DNA from 4 places in the Paenibacillus sp. LRG-1 genome. Region 2 is predicted to be linked to each of the others. Evidence: riboswitches for the same ligand, from Rfam matches in the RefSeq annotation. Region 2 holds a riboswitch; each other region holds the start of a gene.

Region 1 (5,248 bases), 200 kb from region 2:
AAGCAGCAGCAGCATAGCACACGCAACATTAAACATGACATTCGGATCATGGATGACTATAACGACCACAAACAGTATGGAAAACATAACAAGCTTTAGGCCCGGATTCACGCGATGCAGCCATGTTTTATGATGGGGAAAGGATAGGTTCATACTGGAGTTCCCCTTTCTGAATCCGCCATATATTGGTACAATATCGACGGACAATTTCCGGGTCATGCGTGACCATCACAATGGCCGTGCCTGCCGCTCTCAGCTGCTCCAACATATCCAGCATGACAAAGGTATTACGCGCATCCTGCCCAAAAGTCGGTTCATCCAGCAGCAGCACTTCCGGCTCACGGATCATAGCCGTAGCAATACTCAACCGCCTTTTTTGGCCCAATGAAAGCTGATACGGATGACGCTCGTCCAGCCGCTCCAGTCCGAACTGTACGAGCATCCGATCGACCCGTTCCCGGCACTGTTCAACGGTGAACAAGCTCTTGGGTAACGAATACTCTAGTTCCTTTCGTACGGTGTGTGCTACGAATTGCAGCTCGGGATTTTGAAACGCGAACCCGATACGCTCTGCCAGTTGTTCCGTACTGCCTGCCTCAATTCCGCGCACGCTATAACGTCCCTGTGTGCGAAGTAAGCGCATCATGGAGAGCAGCAGTGAGCTTTTGCCAGCCCCGTTTTCACCGACCACGCCAATCCAGTCGCCAGGCTTCACCTGCGCATGCTCCACATAAATCACTGAACTTAAACCGCGGAGGCCACTAAAATGTTCCAGCTCCAGCAAATCAATCCCTGTACCATTCCCCGTACCATTCTGCTGTGTCACTGATTCACTCCAACGCGGCGAAGACGATTCACTCCATACTCCCGGGTACCACACGCCATACTCGGACAATGCCTGCCGCTGCCCATGAAATACTTCTTCCGCCCTTCCATCCGCAACGATCTCCCCTTGAGCAGAAAGCACCACAATCCGGTCCACATCATGGACAATTTCATTAATTTTATGCTCCACGATCACCAGTGTCTGGTCTACCGAAATGTTTCGAATGGTATCCCACACCTGTGTAGTGCCTTCCTCGTCCAACAAAGCCGTGGGCTCATCCAGAAAAAGCACTTCTGGCTCCATAGCCAGCACAGACGCAATCGCCAGCCGCTGTTTCATTCCCTGTGACATGCTGCCAATGGGCATGTGTATATCATCCGTTGATAGACCAACCTGTATCAGCAGCTCGCGAATACGGGATCGCATCTGCTCACGAGGAACCTGATTATTTTCCAACACAAAAGCCAGTTCCTCGTCTGCATATGACATACAAAACTGCGTATCAGGATCTTGAAATACAATACCTGAGACACTTGGGATTACAGCAGCATCGCATTTCATAGGCACTTCTATCGTGCGTGGAATCAGACCGCTTAACACTTGGAGCAGCGTTGATTTACCGCATCCACTCGGTCCCAGCAACAGCAGCTTTTCCCCCTTGCGGACAGACAAAGACATATTGTGAAAAAGCAGCTCCTGCTCACCGGGGAATTTCAACCGAAGACGGGTGATCGAAGCCACCACATCTTCGGTTGCCTGGCTCATCAATCCAGCCCCTTATAATCTTGTTCCGTTGCGGGTCTCAAACTTCGCGTGACTCCGGTTACCTCCAATGCCCTAGCCAGATAGAACGCGAATACCCCGGCAATCACAATGCTGCCAATCATGCGAAAACCGATATACAAAACATAGTTCCAGGTCGAAAGCTGATCAATATACCCGTAGCTGAAGTCTAAAATCAGAGAAGCGACAGCCGCCCCGGCCGCAGCTAGCGAAGCAACCCACAGGTTTGCGTTCCGATACAGAAAAGCCGCAAAAAATAGCTCCGCTCCCAAGCCTTGCAGCAGGCCATAGTACAAAGTGGACATCCCCCATTCGCTTCCCAAAAAAGCACTGACCGTTGCCGCTGCCACCTCTGCCAAAATTGCAACACCCGGCTTGCGAATGATGAGATAAGCAAACGTGCCTGCCATAAACCACATGCCATACATCAGTTGCTCGGCGTGTAAACCGAATGGTTTCATCAAATCATAGGCAGGTCCCCATATTTTGTAGACTAACCCGAACACAACAGCGATCACAATCGTGACCAAAATATCAGTCAGCTTCAACCCTTTGGACGCTCTTACAGCAGTATTCATTATTGCGTGCTCCCCTTATCCTTATAATTGGCCTCTTGGCCATAAAAAAAAGCTTGTCTGGAGCTGAATCTCCAGGCAAGCTTTATGCGCAGTAAAAGGTGAAGCACCATACAAAACATCATTCGTCGATATGCCTTATATAACCAGTAGTCTAAGCTACTACACTGATACCAAGCCAAAGTCAGGGTCAAGGTAAAATGCTAGGACATACATTGTATCTATCGACAACCGCGAAACAAGCGGCATTCCTGTATAGTGTTCTTGGTTTCTCTACGCTGGCATTACCCAGATCAGATTTCACGGTCAGTGGCAAGGGCCACCCTCTCAGCCTGACTTTCTCAAGCTCCCGACAATGCTTTTTTAATTCACTATAATATATACCACATCTATGGCTTTGACAATCCTATAATCCGAAGAAACGTTTGGCTGTCTCCGTCGTGGCGATTTCGATCTCCATCATGCTTCGGCCTGTACATTCGGCAACCGTAGCAGCAATGTGAGCGAGATACATGGGCTCATTACGCCCTTCTTTAGGCTTCACGGGCAAATTACGCGGGGTCAAAAATGGTGCATCCGTTTCAATCATCAGACGGTCCAAGGGAATATCTCTGACCAGTTCACGCAGATGTTTGCCACGCCGTTCGTCGCAAATCCAGCCGGTGATCCCGATATACAGTCCCATCTCTACATACGTATGCAATTCTTGTTCCGTGCCTGTAAAACAATGCACCACTGCTTTATCGACAAGCCCTTGATACTCCCGCAGCATAGCAACAAAATCCTCATGTGCATCTCGTTCATGAAGAAATAACGGCATATTAAGCTCACCCGCCAGTTGGATTTGCTCCTCAAACCATCGGCGCTGCACATCACGCGGCGAAAAATCACGGTTATAGTCCAATCCGCATTCCCCTATGGATACGACCTGCGGCTGACTCGCCAGCTGGCGGAGCTGCTGGATCGTATCTGCGCTGCAGTCTTTGGCATCATGGGGATGCACGCCAGCTGTCGCATACAGCTTGCCCGGATAACGTGCTGCATACTGAGAAGCCTCTCGACTGCTACGGACACTGGTCCCGGTAATAATCAGGGGTGAAATCCCTACAGCTGCGGCTCTCTCTACCACCTGTTCCCGATCCGCATGAAACGAACGGTGCATCAAGTTCACGCCAATATCAATTAACGGTGTACCCCTTTCCATCTCAATCCCTCCTTCGCAAACTACAATCTCGGATCAATCGGCTCCGATTCCAGAGATAGCGCGGCAAGGACGCATTCATGAATACGATCTACCGTATCCTTGCGGACAAAACGTTCCACGCCTTCCATACCAAGCGCTCCTTCCATCAGGGCATGACGCTCCTTTTTGTTCGTTCGACGCTGCTTCAGACGCTTTAAATTCTCAGGGGCAAGATAATCCATACCGTAAATGATGTGCAAATACTTCCGGCCTCTCACCTTGATTGCAGGCTGAATCATCTTGTCCCGATTTTTCATCAAAAAGCGTTCCGGCTTGATCACAATCCCCTCATGACCATCCTCTGTCATCTCGTTCCACCAGCGAATGACCTCTTCCTCGCTTGCTTCGTCCGTGATAACGCGATACTCTGTCTCCATAAACAGGGAAGACAGCCCAGCCAGCTCCCGGTTTTGCTCCATATGCCAAATATGAGAATGGTCGAAAAAAGTCTTTCCGCTGTGTGCCAGCGTATGGAACGGTGCAATACGAATTTCATCCAGACCGTCCACATCCCAGCAATATTTTTGAAAAGCCTCTTGAAACGTTACGGCATTCGCGTACTTCTGTTCCATTTCCTCCAACCAGTCTCCAACCTCTCGACCTGCAACCTTCGCCTGCTTCAGCTTGTCTACCAGCTTACTGCGATCCAACAGAGCTGCCTCCCCCACATGCGCATACTGTGCAGCAATCAGTTCCCGAGCCTTGAGATTCCACGGTACAATTTCCGCATCCAGCAATACAAAATCCGTCTGGTTCCGTTCAAAATATCCAGCAGTCCGTAAATCCACATTCAGCTTCTCCATCACTTGCTTCCCAAGGCTTTGTTCAAAGAAAGCTCTCCCACTCCGACTATAGATCGTGCCCAATGTCGGGTAGCCTACATATTGAACAGCGGCCTGTTCGTTTTTGAATAATAGCAAAATAGCCCGGCTACCCATATGTTTTTTCTCGGCCACCATCGTTTGTACTCCTTGCCCGCGATAATAAGCCAGCGCCTCACGTGGATGCTCCAGATATCCTTCCTCTGCAGACACCGCTGGAGCAGGGCTCATCGTCGGTGGAATATACACCAGCTCCTCCATGGGTACCGTCACATGTGACACGGTATCTATAGCGGATTTGATCCATTCTCCTTGTACGCGCACTTCGCCATACGATTCCGTCAGCACACTGTAACCAGCGATTAGCTTGCGTAAATTCGGCGGGGAAAACCGTTTTCTCTGCCACCGGACAAGTGGGCTATCGGGATCATTCGCATAATTCTCATGTGCCGGAACGCTGACAAATTCCTTTTCCGGATAACGATAAGCGGTCAGCATACCGCCAAATACCACACCCTGATCAATATTCACCGTCTGGTTCACAAGGGTAGGCTGCGGTCTCGGATCATGTCCCCATACTACTATTTCTCCCGATTCATGGTCTACGAACCAATCCTTGCGGATCGGTGTTCCGTTCGCATCCTGTCCTTCCGTATCTCCATAGCGGCAATAATCAGAAATACGTGCCGACTGTTTGCCAATAAAATGATCCTTAATCCCGGCATGAGCCACGACCACGTGTCGCAATCCATTTCTGCCAAAAATAAGATGAGAGGGTGCATGTAGCAGAAAATCTCTCAACTCGCTTCTAAGCTGTTCCGCCGCTGTCTTGCCCGCTTTTTGTTCATATTGGGCCAGTTCCTCTGCAAATCGTTCATCGCCATGACTGAGAGTCACCTTTCTCCCATCGAGGTAACGGCCGATTTTCCAGCCATGATTGCTGTCAATCATATACGCTAGTCCGGCATCCACGTGCTTTTTCCAGAACTGCACCGCTTGT
Region 2 (5,248 bases):
TGACTGACGGTTTGCGGTTTGCAGCAAATCGTCCAGTCGACGATTTAATTCTTGTGAGTCAGGCTGAGAGTTTAAGGCTGACTCTGACAATGGCATCTTTACAGATGATGATGCGTCTAATCCCCTTGACTGTTTTGAATGTCCAGTGAATTCGTGTGTATGTGCTTGTGGAGCAGCCGACATCTGTTTCCATTCCTGATGCCACGCCTGATCTGCCGGATCGAGTACGCTCCGTTGCTCTTCTAGCAACTCTATGGCGGTGCGTTCCGTCTGTTCGAATACAGTCCGCCAATCATCCAGCAACCGTACATAAGTTGGCTCCAATCCCTCGGTAGCGGATTTAATCACTTCCACATGCCAACTTTCCTGCTGCTTCCAATGCCGAATTTCCTCCAGCACACGTAAGGGCAGGAAAGACCCATAAGTACTCAGCATCGTTTTTTACCTCCCGTATCCTACTATGGCTATCCGGCGGATCTGGCAGATCTGCCCTGGATGCATACGTACCCAGTATATTCGCTGTCTCATCAGGAATATGTCTATGAACTCCCTTAATCCGGTCACATCTGTTACGTAAAACAATGAATACCCATGGAAAACGAAAAAGAAGCCCAGCTACGGCACGGGTTAAGTGTCCATAGGCAGGCTTCTTCCAGGCGAAGAATAGAATACAGTTCTTCGAAAAATTTACTTCGTAGTCGTTTGTTTGTGGGCATCAGCGATGGTTTTCTTGTCCTCCAGCTCCTGTACACTGCTTAGAAACGTCGATACCCGTCGCAAATATTCACGAGGGTGCTCTCTGAAAATAAGCTCATGTATCCCGTTTTTAACAATCCATACACTGGAAAGCGGGTTGGTTTGATTGGCAGCGAGCTTTTCCGCAATAGGATAAGGAGCTTTTTCATCCTGTGTACCATGCACAAACATGATCGGGAACGGATAGTTTTCCTTTTTAACTTCCTGATATGGAATTTGATGCAAGCTGGTTCCGTTCAAGACTGGAAACAGCAACTCCAGAATTTCCAAAGACGGATGTCTTGGCAGATTAATTTGATTGTGAATGTTATGGTACAGCGTATCTGGCTCCAGCAGGAAGGTGCTGTCCAAAATCATTGCGTCCACATCCTTGGTTTGCAAGCCCGCCTGAAGAGCGGTTCCTGCCCCCATGGAGAAGCCCCATACGATAATCTCCGACGAGCCGCGTTGCTTCGCAAGCTGAATTGCTCCGAGGAGCTGTTGGGATTCTGCTTTGCCTCCGGTTGCGACTGCTTTGCTGTTTTGTGACGCAAATCCATAATCGAACATGACCACATTAAAGTTCAAACTGTGGGCATAATGCGCCAGATCATACATGGGAATCCAGCTTTCTTCGCGGTTAGCCCCATAGCCATGACTGAAAATAATCGTTTTCCGCGATTGGTCCGCCGGGATATACCAGCCTTGTACCATGCGGCTACCATCCTTGGCAGGGAAGCTGACTTCCTCATAAGGCATGCTTTTAGCCTGCATCGGATTAGAGTACAGTGGTGCAACGGTGGGATTCGTAAGTACCCATGCGATGTAAGCATGCAAGGCAATAAAACAAAACAACAGAAAAAAGACGACCGACAGCAGCAGAGCAATCACAACGTGCTTGAACCGCAGCAGACGGGGATTAAAGAGTGGGGTGGACGGCTCCTGAACAGCGGTCTGTAGCTGAGCGTTGCGCTGGGATGTCGAAATCATGTAAGAGCCTCCTTATATAAAATTGATCTTCGTTTCATAGAATTTAGGTATAATTCCACTTGAAAATAGTAGTGTAGATCCGTATAGATACCTATTATCGTATGATGGGGATTATCCAAAGTCAACGCCTGAACCGGAAAAGTAAAAATGATGCAAAGAATTGTCGATGTTTGTTCTCGTTCTGTAATATGGTTGTCACAAAAACATCGGTTTACAGTAGCCGCGACTATTCTATATAATTTATGTAACCATGTTTCATAGTGTGAAACGAATATGGATACAAGAGGAGCGGTTCACGATGGAAGACCGTAAATTAACCGTTCGCGCTGTAGAGCGTGCACTTGATATACTGCTGTGTTTTACCGCAGATTCGGATCTTGGCCTGACGGAGATTGCCTCCAAAATTGGTCTACATAAAAGCACGGTTCATCGGCTGCTGACTACGTTGGAGGATCGGGGCTTTGTCGTTCGGAATGCCGAAACGGAAAAATATCGACTTGGCTTCCGCATTTGGGAGCTATCCACGCACTTGTCCCAAAGCGACGAGCCGGCGGTGTTGTTACAGCCTGCAATGGAAGGACTACGTGATCGTCTGGGCGAGACGGTCAGCTTGTACTTACGGGACGGCAGCATGCGTATTCGCATACAAGCCGTGCAGAGCAATCAGGCGATCCGCAGGGTTGCGCCTGTAGGTGCGCGTATGCCGCTGGCTGTAGGGGCCTCCAGCAAAGTGCTGGCAGCCTTTATGCCGCCGCAGGAGCTGGAAGCCCTGCTAAGCGGGGATGAATGGCCGTCCTCAGTAGACCCGGAGGTCTATAAAGCCCAGCTGCAGGACATTCGCGAGAAGGGCTATGCGACCAGCTATGAAGAACGGGAGCCAGGGGCTGCTGCTGTGGCTGCCCCAATTGTAAACCGGAAGGGACAGGTCACTGCGGCTTTATCTGTATCCGGTCCGGTCAGTCGGCTTGCACCCGAGACGCTACATGACTTTGCTCCGATTTTGATTGAAGCGGCGAAGGAAATGGGGCTTATGCTTCCGTAACAAGAATGAACACAGTTGAAGCAAGCAGAGTGATTTGATGGGGAGCGTCTCCTTGGTAAAGGGAACCTAGAAGGGTTGCCAAAGCCATAAATTTAAAGTAGTCTGGTAAGGATGGCGGGATATCTGTTATAGCCGCCTCATGTGAATAGAAGTATCACAGTTACTGGGGGAGCCTGTAATGCCGGGCTGAGATGGAATCGTGCAAGATTCCGGACCCTTTGCACCTGATCTGGATCATACCAGCGTAGGGAAGTAATCGGCCATTGAAATGTATACGCGGCTGCTGTCTACGGTGACGCATTGGAATAGGATTATTCCACATGCGTACTGTCTGGATAGCTGCCTCGTTAGATTAGCCGGTTCCCTGGGGAACCGGCTTTTTTGCATAGATCAGCGCCACCCTGGGAATGGTTCCGGATCGGTGTGTCATTTCATCGAAACGGGAGGAATGGACAATGAAGCCGACAGAAGTAGAAGGAACAAAAGGAACAGAATTGAAATCAACAGAAGTAAGATTGGTAGGAACAAAAGAAGTTGAGGTAGAGAAGACAAACGGGGAGCAAGCCAGAGGGGTAACGCCCTTTCCAGGGAGCCGTAAGGTATATATTCAAGGCTCACGGCCGGACATTGCCGTGCCAGAGCGCGAAATTGCTCTTCATCCTACACATACGCCGCAGGGCACGGAGCATCATGAGCCATTGCGTGTGTACGATACGAGCGGTCCCATGACCGACGAAGCCTATCAGGTCGATATCCGTCAGGGCCTGCCTCCATTACGGCGAGCTTGGGCCCTGGAACGGGGCGATGTGGAGGCTTACGAGGGACGCGCCGTCAAACCGGAGGATAATGGACTGAAACCTGGCTCCAAACGGGAGACAGTTGAATTTCCCGGCGTGACCAACCGTCCGCTTCGTGCTTCGCAAGGTCGTACAGTGACGCAAATGCATTATGCGCGGCAAGGGATCATTACGCCCGAAATGGAATTTGCGGCGATCCGCGAAGGGGTGGAGCCTGAGTTTGTACGGCAGGAGTTGGCGGCTGGACGAGCCATTTTGCCTTCGAATATCAATCACCCGGAAAGTGAGCCAATGGTCATTGGGCGTCATTTTCACGTGAAGATCAATGCGAACATTGGTAATTCTGCGGTTACCTCCTCCATCGAGGAGGAAGTGGAGAAAATGACCTGGGCTGTGCGTTGGGGCTCGGATACAGTTATGGACCTGTCCACAGGCCGTAATATCCATACAACACGTGAATGGATCATTCGGAATTCTCCTGTACCGATTGGGACTGTACCGCTGTATCAGGCACTTGAAAAGGTGAACGGCGAAGCAGAAGCGCTGACGTGGGAGCTGTATCGCGATACGCTGATTGAGCAGGCGGAGCAGGGAGTGGACTATTTTACAATTCATGCGGGTGTATTGCTGCGGTATATACCGATGACGGCGAATAGAATGACGGGAATTGTATCCCGTGGTGGGTCGATCATGGCAGCCTGGTGCCTTGCGCACCATCAGGAGAATTTTTTGTATACGCATTTTGAAGAAATCTGCGAAATTATGAAAGCTTATGATGTGGCCTTTTCTCTCGGAGATGGTCTACGTCCGGGTAGCATCTATGATGCGAATGATGAAGCACAGTTTGCAGAGCTGGAAACGTTGGGCGAGCTAACGCAAATCGCCTGGAAGCATGATGTTCAGGTCATGATTGAAGGGCCAGGACATGTCCCTATGCATAAAATCAAAGAGAATGTGGATTTACAAATGGAGATTTGTAAGGAAGCTCCTTTCTATACCTTGGGGCCACTCACGACGGATATTGCCCCCGGATATGATCATATTACCTCAGCCATCGGGGCGGCGATGATCGGTTGGTTCGGGACGTCCATGCTGTGCTATGTTACGCCTAAAGAGCATTTGGGTCTGCCGAATAAGGATGATGTCCGCGAGGGTGTCATTACTTACAAAATTGCGGCACATGCTGCCGATCTGGCGAAGGGTCATCCACGGGCACAGCAGCGGGATGATGCTTTGTCCAGAGCACGCTTTGAGTTCCGCTGGCGGGACCAGTTCAATCTGTCGCTTGATCCCGAGCGGGCCTTGTCCTACCATGATGAAACGCTACCGGCAGAGGGCGCCAAGGAAGCACATTTTTGCTCGATGTGTGGTCCCAAATTTTGTAGTATGCGCATCACGCAGGACATTCGCGCTTATGCAGCGGATAAGGGGCTGAACACTCAAGAAGCAGTAGCTGCCGGGATGCGTGAGAAGGCAGAGCAGTATCGGGATGGCGGTCAGTAAAACGAACGTGTGAGTTTAGGAACAAATGAACTAAAAAAAGCCGTGGTTCTCTACAGTCGATGTAGGAAACTACGGCTTTTTAGCTTATGTAAAGTGGGATATTGCAACCGGATAAACGGCGCCTTATTTTTTACCCATTTTTTCATTCAAAATGTCCTGAAAGCTGAGCTTCTTCTCCGAG
Region 3 (5,248 bases), 2.2 Mb from region 2:
TCAATCGCGATGGGTCATTATCTACTCCATTACGGGGAAAGGATGTGTTGGCAAATCCTCTTTTGAACAAAGGTGTCGCTTTTACAGAAGAAGAACGCAAAGAGCTGGGTTTGGAAGGAATCCTTCCTCCAACCGTCCTTTCATTGGAGAAACAGAGCGTACGGGCATATCAGCAGTTTCTCGCACAACCCACCATGCTGCGTAAAAATGCTTCTCTCAACGACCTTCACAACCGAAATGTCGTACTCTACTACCGGCTGCTAACCGATCATTTGAGTGAAATGCTGCCCGTAGTCTACACGCCGACCGTAGGAACCGCGATTCAAGAATATAGTCACGAGTACAACCGCCCTGGAGGCGTATATTTGTCGATAGATAACCCGAACGGTATTGGACAAGCATTCCATAATTCTGGTTTGAGCGGCCATGATGTGGATCTGATTGTCGTGACAGATTCCGAAAGTATTTTGGGGATTGGTGACTGGGGCGTCGGGGGGATTAACATTGCTATTGGCAAGCTTGCAGTATATACGGCTGCGGCAGGCATTCATCCTGGGCGGGTGCTGCCAATTGTACTGGATGTAGGCACGAATAATGAAAAGCTGCTGAATGATCCACTGTACATCGGAAACCGCCATAAACGAGTTCGCGGAGAAGCCTATAACCAGTTTATTGATACTTTTATCAGCAAAACGTTAGCGCAATTCCCGAAGGCGCTTTTACATTGGGAAGATGTGGGTAGCGTAAATGCGCGCCATATTATAGGAAAATACGGTCAAAGCATACTCACCTTCAACGATGATATACAAGGTACAGGAGCAGTGACCCTGGCTGCGATTCTTTCGGCGGTGGGTGTCACCAAGACTCCGCTGCGTGAACAAAAAATACTTGTTTTCGGCCCAGGGGCTGCAGGGATCGGTAACGCTGATCAAATTCGGGGCGCTATGATCGAGGATGGCCTTTCCGTAGATGATTCATTCAAGTCCTTTTGGGCCTTTGATTATCGCGGGCTGTTAACGGAAGATATGGAAGACGTATTGGAGTATCAGAAACCGTATGTGCGCAAAAAGGATGAAGTCAGCTCATGGACCCGGTCGGGTGACGGCAAAATACCGCTACTGGAGGTCATCCGTCAGGTGAAGCCTACGATATTGATTGGAACTTCCGGTGTAGCAGGTGCCTTTTCTGAAGAGATCATCAAGGAGATGGCAAAGCATGTAGAACGCCCGATCATTATGCCCATGTCCAATCCTACAAACCTTGCAGAAGCAGTACCCGAGGATTTGATCCGGTGGACAGATGGCAGAGCACTGATCGCAACCGGAAGTCCTTTTGAGCCCGTTACCTATAACGATACAAATTTTGAGATTGGACAGGCGAACAATGCCTTTGTTTTTCCGGGACTGGGTCTGGGTGCGATTGTGGTTAAAGCCAAAAGGATTACCCCTGCGATGTTTACAGCGGCAGCAGTTGCTGTTGCCAATGGTGTAGATTCGAATACGCCTGGCGGTGCGCTACTCCCTCATATCCGAAAATTACGCGAAGTTTCGTACGCTGTTGCGATTGCGGTTGCAAAAGCCGCGATTCAGGATCAGGTAGCGCAGGCGCACATTTCAGATGTGGAACAAGCTATACAAGATGCAATGTGGAAACCGAAATATGCCAAGGTCAAAGCAGTGGAAAGTGTAATTCATCACCCTCACTAAGCCCAAAATACCTAACTAGAGGAAATTTAATATTTTGTACACTATGTTTGACATAGCATATGAACGAATGTACAGTAATAGTCAAAAGAATAGAAGTCCACTAGGGGAGCCACTATGGCTGAGACAAGAGCGTATCTTGGACCCTTTGAACCTGATCTAGTTCGTACTAGCGTAGGAAAGTGGAGCCTTCGTATATAAGGTTTCAAGCGTTTTTTGCGTATTGGGCCTATTGTTGAAGCCGCTCCATTTTTCCGGGGCGGCTTTTTAGCGTTGTTCCGGAATTATATTCTTACAGGACTTCTTGCTCTTCAATTTAATGGAGGTGGGGAAATTGAGTTTTACACAAGAACTCCGTCGGCAGGCGGACGGCATTTTTCAAGCGATTTTTGAGCATCCCTTTGTGAGAGGTATTGCTGAAGGAAGTTTGACAAGGGGACAGCTGATTCACTATGTAAAACAGGACTTTGAATATTTGAACGCCTACATGCGGATATACGGCATCGCAATCTCCAAATGCACGAATCGGGAGGACATGGCTGTATTTAATGAACAAATCTCTTTTATTCTGCACAGCGAGGTTCATCCGCATCAAAATTTCTGTGCTGTCGCAGGGGTGAGCTATGAAGAGTTGCAGGGATATCCGCTCGCTCCGTCGGCTCATCACTATATCCGTCACATGCTGACGGTTGCGCATGAGGGCAGCCTGGGCGAGATCTTGGCTGTGCTGCTGCCATGTATGTGGACGTATGCCGAGATTGGTCGCAGGCTGCTGGATGAAGTAAAGCCGGATGAGTCTCATCCGTTCTATGAATGGATGGGCTTCTATGGAGACCAGCTTGATGATACAACACTCAAGTTCCGAGAACGTGTAGATGCTTGGGCGGAAGGCGCAACGGCTGCTGAGCGAGAGCGGATGATTGAGCATTTTATACTGAGCTGCCAGCTGGAATATAAGTTCTGGGACATGGCCTATAAGCAGGAAGAATGGCCGGTCCAGATACAGGCAGCGGTCTTGGAATAGTCAGCCTGGCAATTCGATGCGTGAAGTACAGTTAATGCCCTGTTGAACCACCAACTATAGAGAGGATAATCATTATGAGTACATGGGAAAAAAGTTATTCGGATCTCCTGACGAAGGTACAAAACAGCAAACCCCTCGTTCACAATATGACCAATGTGGTAGTCACTAACTTTACGGCCAACGGCCTGTATGCATTGGGCGCCTCCCCGGTGATGGCCTATGCACCCGAGGAAGTAGCAGACATGGCAAAAATAGCGGGAGCCGTCGTGTTAAACATCGGTACGCTGAACCGCGAACTGGTGGATGCCATGATCATTGCTGGACAATCGGCGAATGCACACGGTGTTCCGGTCCTGCTAGATCCGGTCGGTGCGGGAGCAACGAGCTTTAGAACTGAGTCGGCACTGCGAATCCTGAGAAAAGTCAAAATCTCATTGGTGCGGGGCAATGCAGCCGAAGTCGCGCATATTGTTGGAGAAGCGCGTGAGATTAAAGGCGTAGATGCTGGTGACAGTGCTGACAGCGGAAATGTCGATCTGGCAATTCGGGCTGCTCGAACGCTCAATACAATGGTTGTCATTACTGGAAAAGAGGACGTCATCACCGATGGGGCCGAAGTACGAATGATTAGCGGTGGAGACGCGCTGCTCACGAAGGTAACCGGAGCAGGCTGCCTGCTGACCTCTGTGTTAGGTGCCTTTGCAGCTGTTGAACCCAACCTGCTGCTCGCAGGTACAGCAGGCTTGGCATTTTACGGTGCAGCAGCTTCCCGAGCCGCAGCACGTACCGCAGAGCTGGGGCCCGGCAGCTTCCAGATTGCCTTTCTCGACGAGCTCGCCAAACTACATACAGGTTCGCTAGAGGGGCATGTCACTGTCCGTGAAGCCGGAACAACCACAGCAGGTGGTGCGCGATGACAGACGTTCGTGTACCCAGAGCACTGACGATTGCCGGTTCGGACAGTGGCGGCGGGGCCGGGATTCAAGCCGATCTCAAAACCTTTCAGGAGCTTGGCGTTTACGGCATGTCGGCTATTACGGCCATTACCGTACAGAATACTTTAGGGGTCCACGGCGTATATCCGCTGCCACAGGAAGCAACAGCGGAACAGATCGAAGCTGTAGGATTAGACCTTGGAGTGGATGCCCTGAAGACTGGCATGCTGTTTAATGCGGGCATCATCCGTCTTGTGAGCAAGCAGATTCGAAAGTTCGGCTGGAAAAAGGTCGTCGTCGATCCCGTGATGATTGCCAAGGGAGGCGCTGAACTGCTGCAACTGGAAGCGGTGCAGGCTTTGAAGGACGACCTGCTACCCTTGGCCCTGGTCGTTACACCGAATATCCCGGAGGCAGAAGCCCTGACAGGGATCAGTATCCATACGATGGAGGATCGCCGCGAGGCTGCGAGACATATTAGCAGTATGGGATCAAAATTCGTTGTGATCAAGGGTGGCCACGCTGACGAGAGCGAGAGCAGCGAACAGATTGTGGACCTACTCTTTGACGGAACCGCCTTTACAGAGCTGAGCGGCAAGCGAGTACGGACTGTTCATACACACGGAACAGGATGCACCTTCTCAGCAGCGATTACCGCGGAATTAGGGAAAGGGATGTCTGTACCGGAGGCTATCTCGAATGGCAAAGCCTTCATCCAGGCAGCGATTGAGGAACCTTTGCAGCTTGGACAAGGACATGGACCCACCAATCATTGGGCCTTCCGCCGTCGTCAGGAGATGCTGCTATGAACGGCAGAATGTTGTCAGAGGTGGTGCGCCGCCAGCTACAGATGTACCTGGTGCTTGGAAGCGTGAATTGCCTCGCGGAACCAGGCTGGGTCGTGCAAGAGGCTCTGGCTGGCGGCGCAACCATGGTCCAGTTCCGGGAAAAGGGTCTTGGCGCGTTAACGGGCGTTCCTATGTTCGAACTTGCGTGCCAGCTACAGGAACTGTGCCGTCACGCTGGTGTCCCCTTCATCATCAATGACGATGTGGAGCTAGCTCTTGAAATCGACGCCGACGGTGTTCACATCGGTCAAGACGATGAATACGCCGAATCCGTCCGCGAGCGAATCGGAAATCGAATTTTAGGCGTCTCTGCCCATACCATTGAGGAAGCACGTCGAGCCATCCTGCAAGGTGCTGATTATCTCGGCGTCGGACCCATCTATCCCACCATCTCGAAAGATGATGCCCATGCCGTACAGGGACCGGCAATTTTATATGAGATGCGTAAAGCGGGAATTGATGTGCCGATTGTTGGGATCGGAGGTATTACAGTGGACCGTGTTGAGGAAGTCGCACGTGCAGGTGCAGATGGTGTGGCGGTGATTTCAGCCGTGACACAGTCAGAACAGGTTAGAGGTGCGGTCAAGGAATTAAAGAAAAATATGGTATCATTTCTCAATGATCCGATCTACATGTTTGATAATGATTCAACAGATCATCCAGCTTTTTAGATTGTTCTATTACTTTGGGATGTGTTAAAAATCCATACTTTTTCTGGACCTGGTACAGTTTCTTCCT
Region 4 (5,248 bases), 330 kb from region 2:
GCCAGCACGTCTTTGGCATCAGGAGAGGACTCGAAAGTAACCTTTGCCTGACCAAAAGGAGCTATAGACCAATTGCCATCCGCCGATGGATTAATCGTTCCGTTCGTACGGATATAGTCAATAATGACCTGGCGACTTTCATCCGGTGCTGCCATCACAATTCGTTTGCCATCTGGGTTGGCCAGTTTGGATGAGGAAGCACGATAGTTATTGGTGGCTACGATAAATTTCTGCGCAGGATCAATAGCCTTCCCATTGTATTGCAGATCAATGATACGATGAGCTGAAGAATCAATAATAGTTCCCTTGGCATCATATCGTGCAGGCTGAGTTACATCAATCTGGTAATTCACACCGTCAATGACATCAAAATTGTAGGTTGGGAAATCTTTGTTGATCAGCGATTGCTCCTCAGTTTGCTTTGGATCAATGCGGTTGAACTGACCTGCAGACCACTCCAGCCACTCCTGAATTTCAGCACCGGTCACTTCTACAGCATGAACCGTGTTCGGATACACATACAGGTCGGACACGTTTTTAATCGCTATCGTACCTTCAGGAATGTTGGTGTAATACTCGGCTCCGTTTCGACCACCGGCCTTGAATGGAGCGCCTGCCGACAATACGGGAAGATTTTCGTATTCGGTCCCTTTAAGATGGTTTTGAACATACCATTTCTGTGCATTCGTCACAATTTGAATGGAAGGGTCATCCTGCACTAATGCAAAATAACTGTTAATCGGTGCAGTCGTTGTTCCAACAGGTTGGCGAACATAATCCAGCGTTCCTTGATGCTCTTCCTTGATCGAATCTGTCAGTTTGTAGTCAGGAGTAAACTGCACAGCCTGGTTAGTGGTACTCACAACCGGACGTACTTCAGACTGAGAGTTAGTTACGTTCCACTCGCGGTTTCTCTTTTCCAGGCTCAGGTCAATAATACCCAGCTCCTTGCCCCATGAGGAAGCCTCCACAGCCGGTACGCCGTTAATGGTTCCTTTATCTAGATCTACACCCTTCATTTCTTTAAAATCAGGGCCGGGGAAAGATTTATGAGCATGCCCAAACAAAATAGCGTTAATTCCGTCCACCTGGCTTAAATATTTAACGGCATTCTCCATCATTGGCGTTTGCGGCACATCCTCATAACCTGTGTGCGCAAGCACGACAATAATGTCAGCACCTTCCGTCTTCATTTGAGGAATAAACTTTTTCGCCGTTTCCACAATATCCTTCGTAACGACTTTATCCTTCAAATTGGCTTCATCCCACTGCATAATTTGTGGTGTGACCAAACCGATGACGCCCACTCTAAGGATGTGCTCTTGGCCCTTCTCGTCCGTTACCGTTTTATCAAGAATTCGATAAGGGGTAAAATAATTTTTAGTAGCTTGCCCCCCCTTGTCAACATAAACATTCGCATTTACGTAAGGAAAATCGGCTCCCTTGAGCGATTTCTCCAGAAAATCGAGACCGTAGTTGAATTCGTGGTTACCCACTGTCGCCGCATCATAGCCCATCAAGTTCATCATCTTGTAGACTGGATGGACACCGCCTTCTTTTTCATAGGTTTTGTTTCTGGCCATATAATCGCCTAATGGATTGCCCTGTAACAAATCACCGTTATCGAACAGCATGCTGTTTCTTGTTTCACTACGCGCCTGTTGGATCAAACCAGCTGTGCTAATCAAGCCATATTCGTTGGTTTCTTTGTCTGAATAGTAATCATAGTTCATCAGCGACGCATGAATATCCGTTGTTTCCATGATCCGCAAATTCACCGTAGCGCTATCGCGAGAATCGCTAGCTGCCCAGGATGGAGCGGCCGAAAACACCAGCATGCTACAAGCCACAACTGCTGCTGTAAACCCTTTAAACCAATTTTTACGAAATAACAAAATATACCCCTCCTCATTAAGGTGTATGCCTCATATACATACTTTTGCACATATATGTAAGCCTTGAACCCACCATTTCTATTTTAATCCAACGCCAGATAAAAGAGTAGTCATTTACTTAAATTATTTATGAAAAAATAATTAATTTTCTCAAAAATAAAAACCAGCAAACCTCCTAAAAAACTCGGAGATTTACTGGTTTGTCCATTTATATTCTTATTATTTATTCCACACTTGGCGCTCAGTTTGCTGACCCACATACTCAATGCGTGTCGGATTCACGTCCAGAATGACATAATCGGGATCATCCGGTCCGGAAAACCATTCCTTCAAGGAATCGTTCCACACTTGTTTGCGCAGCCCCTCATCAGCTGTGATCTGGACGGTAGCCTCCACTTCTACGACTTCCTTCGTACCGCCAACTTCATAACCCAGCAGCAGATAAGCATTCGGATTGTCCTTTAGCTCATCCACTTTATGAGTTTTGCGATCTGTCGCCAGATGAATGTTCATTCCATCGTTAAAAAGGGCCATATAGCGTACTTTCGGTTTGCCACCCTCTACCGTACCTAACGAGCAAAATTTGTTGTTATCCAAAGCCTTCACAATGGCTTGTTCCAGTTGGTTGCGATCCAATGTTTCCGTTTTACCCACAGTACAACAACTCCTTTTCACGAATTAGAATTCTCTACGGCCACGCCATTGGGCACCAGCCCATCTGAACCTACTTGCGTAGCTGTTCTGAAAATAACATGACCGGATCGAATCGAATTGATTCATGCTCATTTTCAGATCAAAGCTCACAGTAAAAGTGTACCCTGTGGTTCGGCAAATGAACCGTCATCTCTCCCTTCATGCTGGACAGACCCGCATTCAAGGCATATAATCGTCGTAGTAAACCCGAATAAATGAACCCATTAAACCATACAATGCCAGGGGTGCTGGAATCGGCCGGCTGAGAGTGTGTCCCAAGACACTGACCCTTACAACCTGATCTGGGTAATGCCAGCGTAGGAATGCTTAAGCAAGATGTGCCTTTTTTACATAGGACCATCCCTTACTTTGGTATATACAAGCGCAAGCGTCCCGGAAACTCGGGGCGCTTTTTTTGTTGAAGATTATGTTGTTGGAAAGATCGCGTCCGGCAGATGTTATTTTTAGAAAATGGGGAACTTAAGCTGTCTGATTGGACGGATAACGGGTAATTAAAGGAGAGAACACAACGATGAAGCGCATGAAAATATTAAGCCTGGGACTGATCAGTCTGTGGCTCATGGCCCTGACCCTGACCGCTTGCGGTGGAAGTCCCCCCACATCCCAAGAAGCGGCTCCCGCTACCGACACTCAAACGTCTACTCCGGCAAAGGGGCTCAAAGATGTTAAAGTCGTGCTCGACTGGACACCCAATACGAATCATACGGGACTCTATGTCGCTAAGGACAAAGGATTTTACGAAAAAGCGGGTTTGAATGTCCAAATTGTTCAACCTGGTTCAGGCGGAGCTGATCAAATGGTTGCTTCTAATGCTGCACCTTTTGGTATCAGCTACCAAGAAGGCGTCACACAGGCTCGTACGCAAGGCGTGCCGCTTGTATCCATCGCTGCGGTGATTCAGCATAATACCTCAGGCTTCGCAGCCCCGGTAGATCGTGGAATTAAGAGCCCGAAAGATTTTGAAGGTAAAAAATACGGCGGTTGGGGCTCTCCCGTAGAAGAAGCGGTCATGAAATCCATCATGGATTCAGACAAAGGCGATGTGAGCAAAGTGAAGATCATCAACATGGGCAATGCAGACTATTTTACAGCCGTGAAGCGGGATATCGACTTTGCCTGGATTTTCTACGCATGGACCGGAATCGAGGCCCAGCTTCGAGGTGAGCCATTGGATATGCTGTATGTAAAAGATTATTCCAAAAGCCTCGATTACTATACACCTGTAATTGTGAGCAACGAACAGACAATAAAAAATGATCCCGAGCTGGTCAAAGCGTTCATGGACGCTACCGCACAAGGCTATGAATACACTATCGCTCATCCGGAAGAAGCCGCAGACATCTTAAGCAAAGCTGTACCGGAGCTGGATAAAAAACTGGTGCTTGCCAGCCAAAAATGGCTAAGCCCGCGTTATCAGGACGATGCCGCGCAATGGGGTGTGCAAAAACCGGAGGTATGGCAAAACTATTCGGACTGGATGTACGAACGCAAGCTGCTCAGCAAGCCTTTGGAAGTCGATAAAGCCTTCACAAACGGTTTCCTGCCCAAGCGTTGATCATTTGTTAAAACGCTAAATAAGACTGATCTAGAGAAGTGAACAAAGCGCCACTACGCAGTCGGATGGTGCTTCCCATCGCTGCTGTACCCAGATTTCTTTTATGAATATCTGGGTACAAAGGCGAACGCTAACGCTTGTACAGCACCATTCCGCCCACTTCGTTCTCGTTCTACTTGGTTTATTCTTTAGCTTTTCATATTATCTAAGCGCTAAGTAGGTGCGCTTGTGTGTTAAAAATGCCACACAAACCAGCTTTAAAAATAGGGTGCTTTTAAGGCGGTTGGCAGCGTAGTGGTTCATTTGAATCTGGAGAAGCGCAGCGATCGTAAGATCAAATGAAACGCGAAGCGGTCTCCCCGCCTTAAACCACCATATTTTTTTAATAACACTCCAAATAAAGGACAGGTGAATTTGCATGGCTAACACACTGCTCAGTATTCAAGTAATCCCTAAAACTCCTAATAACGAGGACTCTTACCCGTATGTAGATAAGGCGATTGAGGTCATTCAGCGCTCCGGTGTCAAACATCAGGTGAATCCATTGGATACGACCATGGAGGGCGAGCTCGACGAGTTGCTGAAAGTGGTTAAAGAAATGCACGAAGCTTTGACGGAAGCGGGCAGTCCCAGCGTCATTTCACAGATCAAAATCGCACATAACCCACAAGGCATCAGCATGAACAAGCTGACCGAGAAATATCGCCCATGAATCCGAAAGGCAAGAACGCATCCTGGTGGAAAAGCGTATGGCCGCCCTTTGTGGCGGTCCTCTTCTTTTTAGCGGCCTGGCAGGGGGCGGTTTCCTATTTGCATGTTGAATCCTGGCTGCTGCCTGCTCCATCCCTCATCGTACAAGAGGGCATAGCCCAGACAGCGCTGCTTGGTGCCCATACATGGGCTACGATTCGTCTGACACTTGCGGGATTCGCGATAGGGACAGCAACGGGACTGTTGATCGCCATCGTTCTTCATACGATTCCTTTTCTCAAATCCGCCCTGTATCCGCTGCTTATCCTGAGCCAAAACATTCCAATCATCGCCCTGGGACCGCTGCTCATGGTGTGGTTTGGTTTTGGGGTGC

The links. Region 2 has a riboswitch for thiamine pyrophosphate ahead of thiC (phosphomethylpyrimidine synthase ThiC). Riboswitches for the same ligand answer to the same signal wherever they lie in the genome.
Region 1: it holds a riboswitch for thiamine pyrophosphate, as region 2 does, so the genes downstream of both, ACUUJN_RS04675 (ECF transporter S component) here and thiC (phosphomethylpyrimidine synthase ThiC) in region 2, are expected to answer to the same signal.
Region 3: it holds a riboswitch for thiamine pyrophosphate, as region 2 does, so the genes downstream of both, tenA (thiaminase II) here and thiC (phosphomethylpyrimidine synthase ThiC) in region 2, are expected to answer to the same signal.
Region 4: it holds a riboswitch for thiamine pyrophosphate, as region 2 does, so the genes downstream of both, ACUUJN_RS02260 (ABC transporter substrate-binding protein) here and thiC (phosphomethylpyrimidine synthase ThiC) in region 2, are expected to answer to the same signal.

What each region holds. Positions count from the first base shown of each region.
Region 1 covers NZ_CM170126.1:1,034,714-1,039,961, reverse strand. The annotation lists gene ACUUJN_RS04685 (energy-coupling factor transporter transmembrane component T family protein) at 1-153, opposite strand, end outside; gene ACUUJN_RS04680 (ABC transporter ATP-binding protein) at 128-1,591, opposite strand; gene ACUUJN_RS04675 (ECF transporter S component) at 1,591-2,187, opposite strand; TPP riboswitch at 2,437-2,546, opposite strand; gene ACUUJN_RS04670 (TatD family hydrolase) at 2,591-3,388, opposite strand; gene ACUUJN_RS04665 (polynucleotide kinase-phosphatase) at 3,409-5,248, opposite strand, start outside.
Region 2 covers NZ_CM170126.1:831,360-836,607, forward strand. The annotation lists gene ACUUJN_RS03715 (Fe-Mn family superoxide dismutase) at 1-435, opposite strand, end outside; gene ACUUJN_RS03720 (alpha/beta hydrolase) at 688-1,725, opposite strand; gene ACUUJN_RS03725 (IclR family transcriptional regulator) at 2,024-2,767, shown strand; TPP riboswitch at 2,923-3,035, shown strand; gene thiC (phosphomethylpyrimidine synthase ThiC) at 3,223-5,067, shown strand; gene ACUUJN_RS03735 (hypothetical protein) at 5,191-5,248, opposite strand, start outside.
Region 3 covers NZ_CM170126.1:4,669,277-4,674,524, forward strand. The annotation lists gene ACUUJN_RS20590 (NAD-dependent malic enzyme) at 1-1,706, shown strand, start outside; TPP riboswitch at 1,799-1,901, shown strand; gene tenA (thiaminase II) at 2,038-2,727, shown strand; gene thiM (hydroxyethylthiazole kinase) at 2,802-3,644, shown strand; gene thiD (bifunctional hydroxymethylpyrimidine kinase/phosphomethylpyrimidine kinase) at 3,641-4,471, shown strand; gene thiE (thiamine phosphate synthase) at 4,468-5,181, shown strand; gene ACUUJN_RS20615 (aspartyl-phosphate phosphatase Spo0E family protein) at 5,126-5,248, opposite strand, start outside.
Region 4 covers NZ_CM170126.1:500,467-505,714, reverse strand. The annotation lists gene ACUUJN_RS02270 (bifunctional 2',3'-cyclic-nucleotide 2'-phosphodiesterase/3'-nucleotidase) at 1-1,895, opposite strand, end outside; gene ACUUJN_RS02265 (pyridoxamine 5'-phosphate oxidase family protein) at 2,115-2,549, opposite strand; TPP riboswitch at 2,820-2,929, shown strand; gene ACUUJN_RS02260 (ABC transporter substrate-binding protein) at 3,121-4,164, shown strand; gene ACUUJN_RS02255 (MTH1187 family thiamine-binding protein) at 4,583-4,876, shown strand; gene ACUUJN_RS02250 (ABC transporter permease) at 4,873-5,248, shown strand, end outside.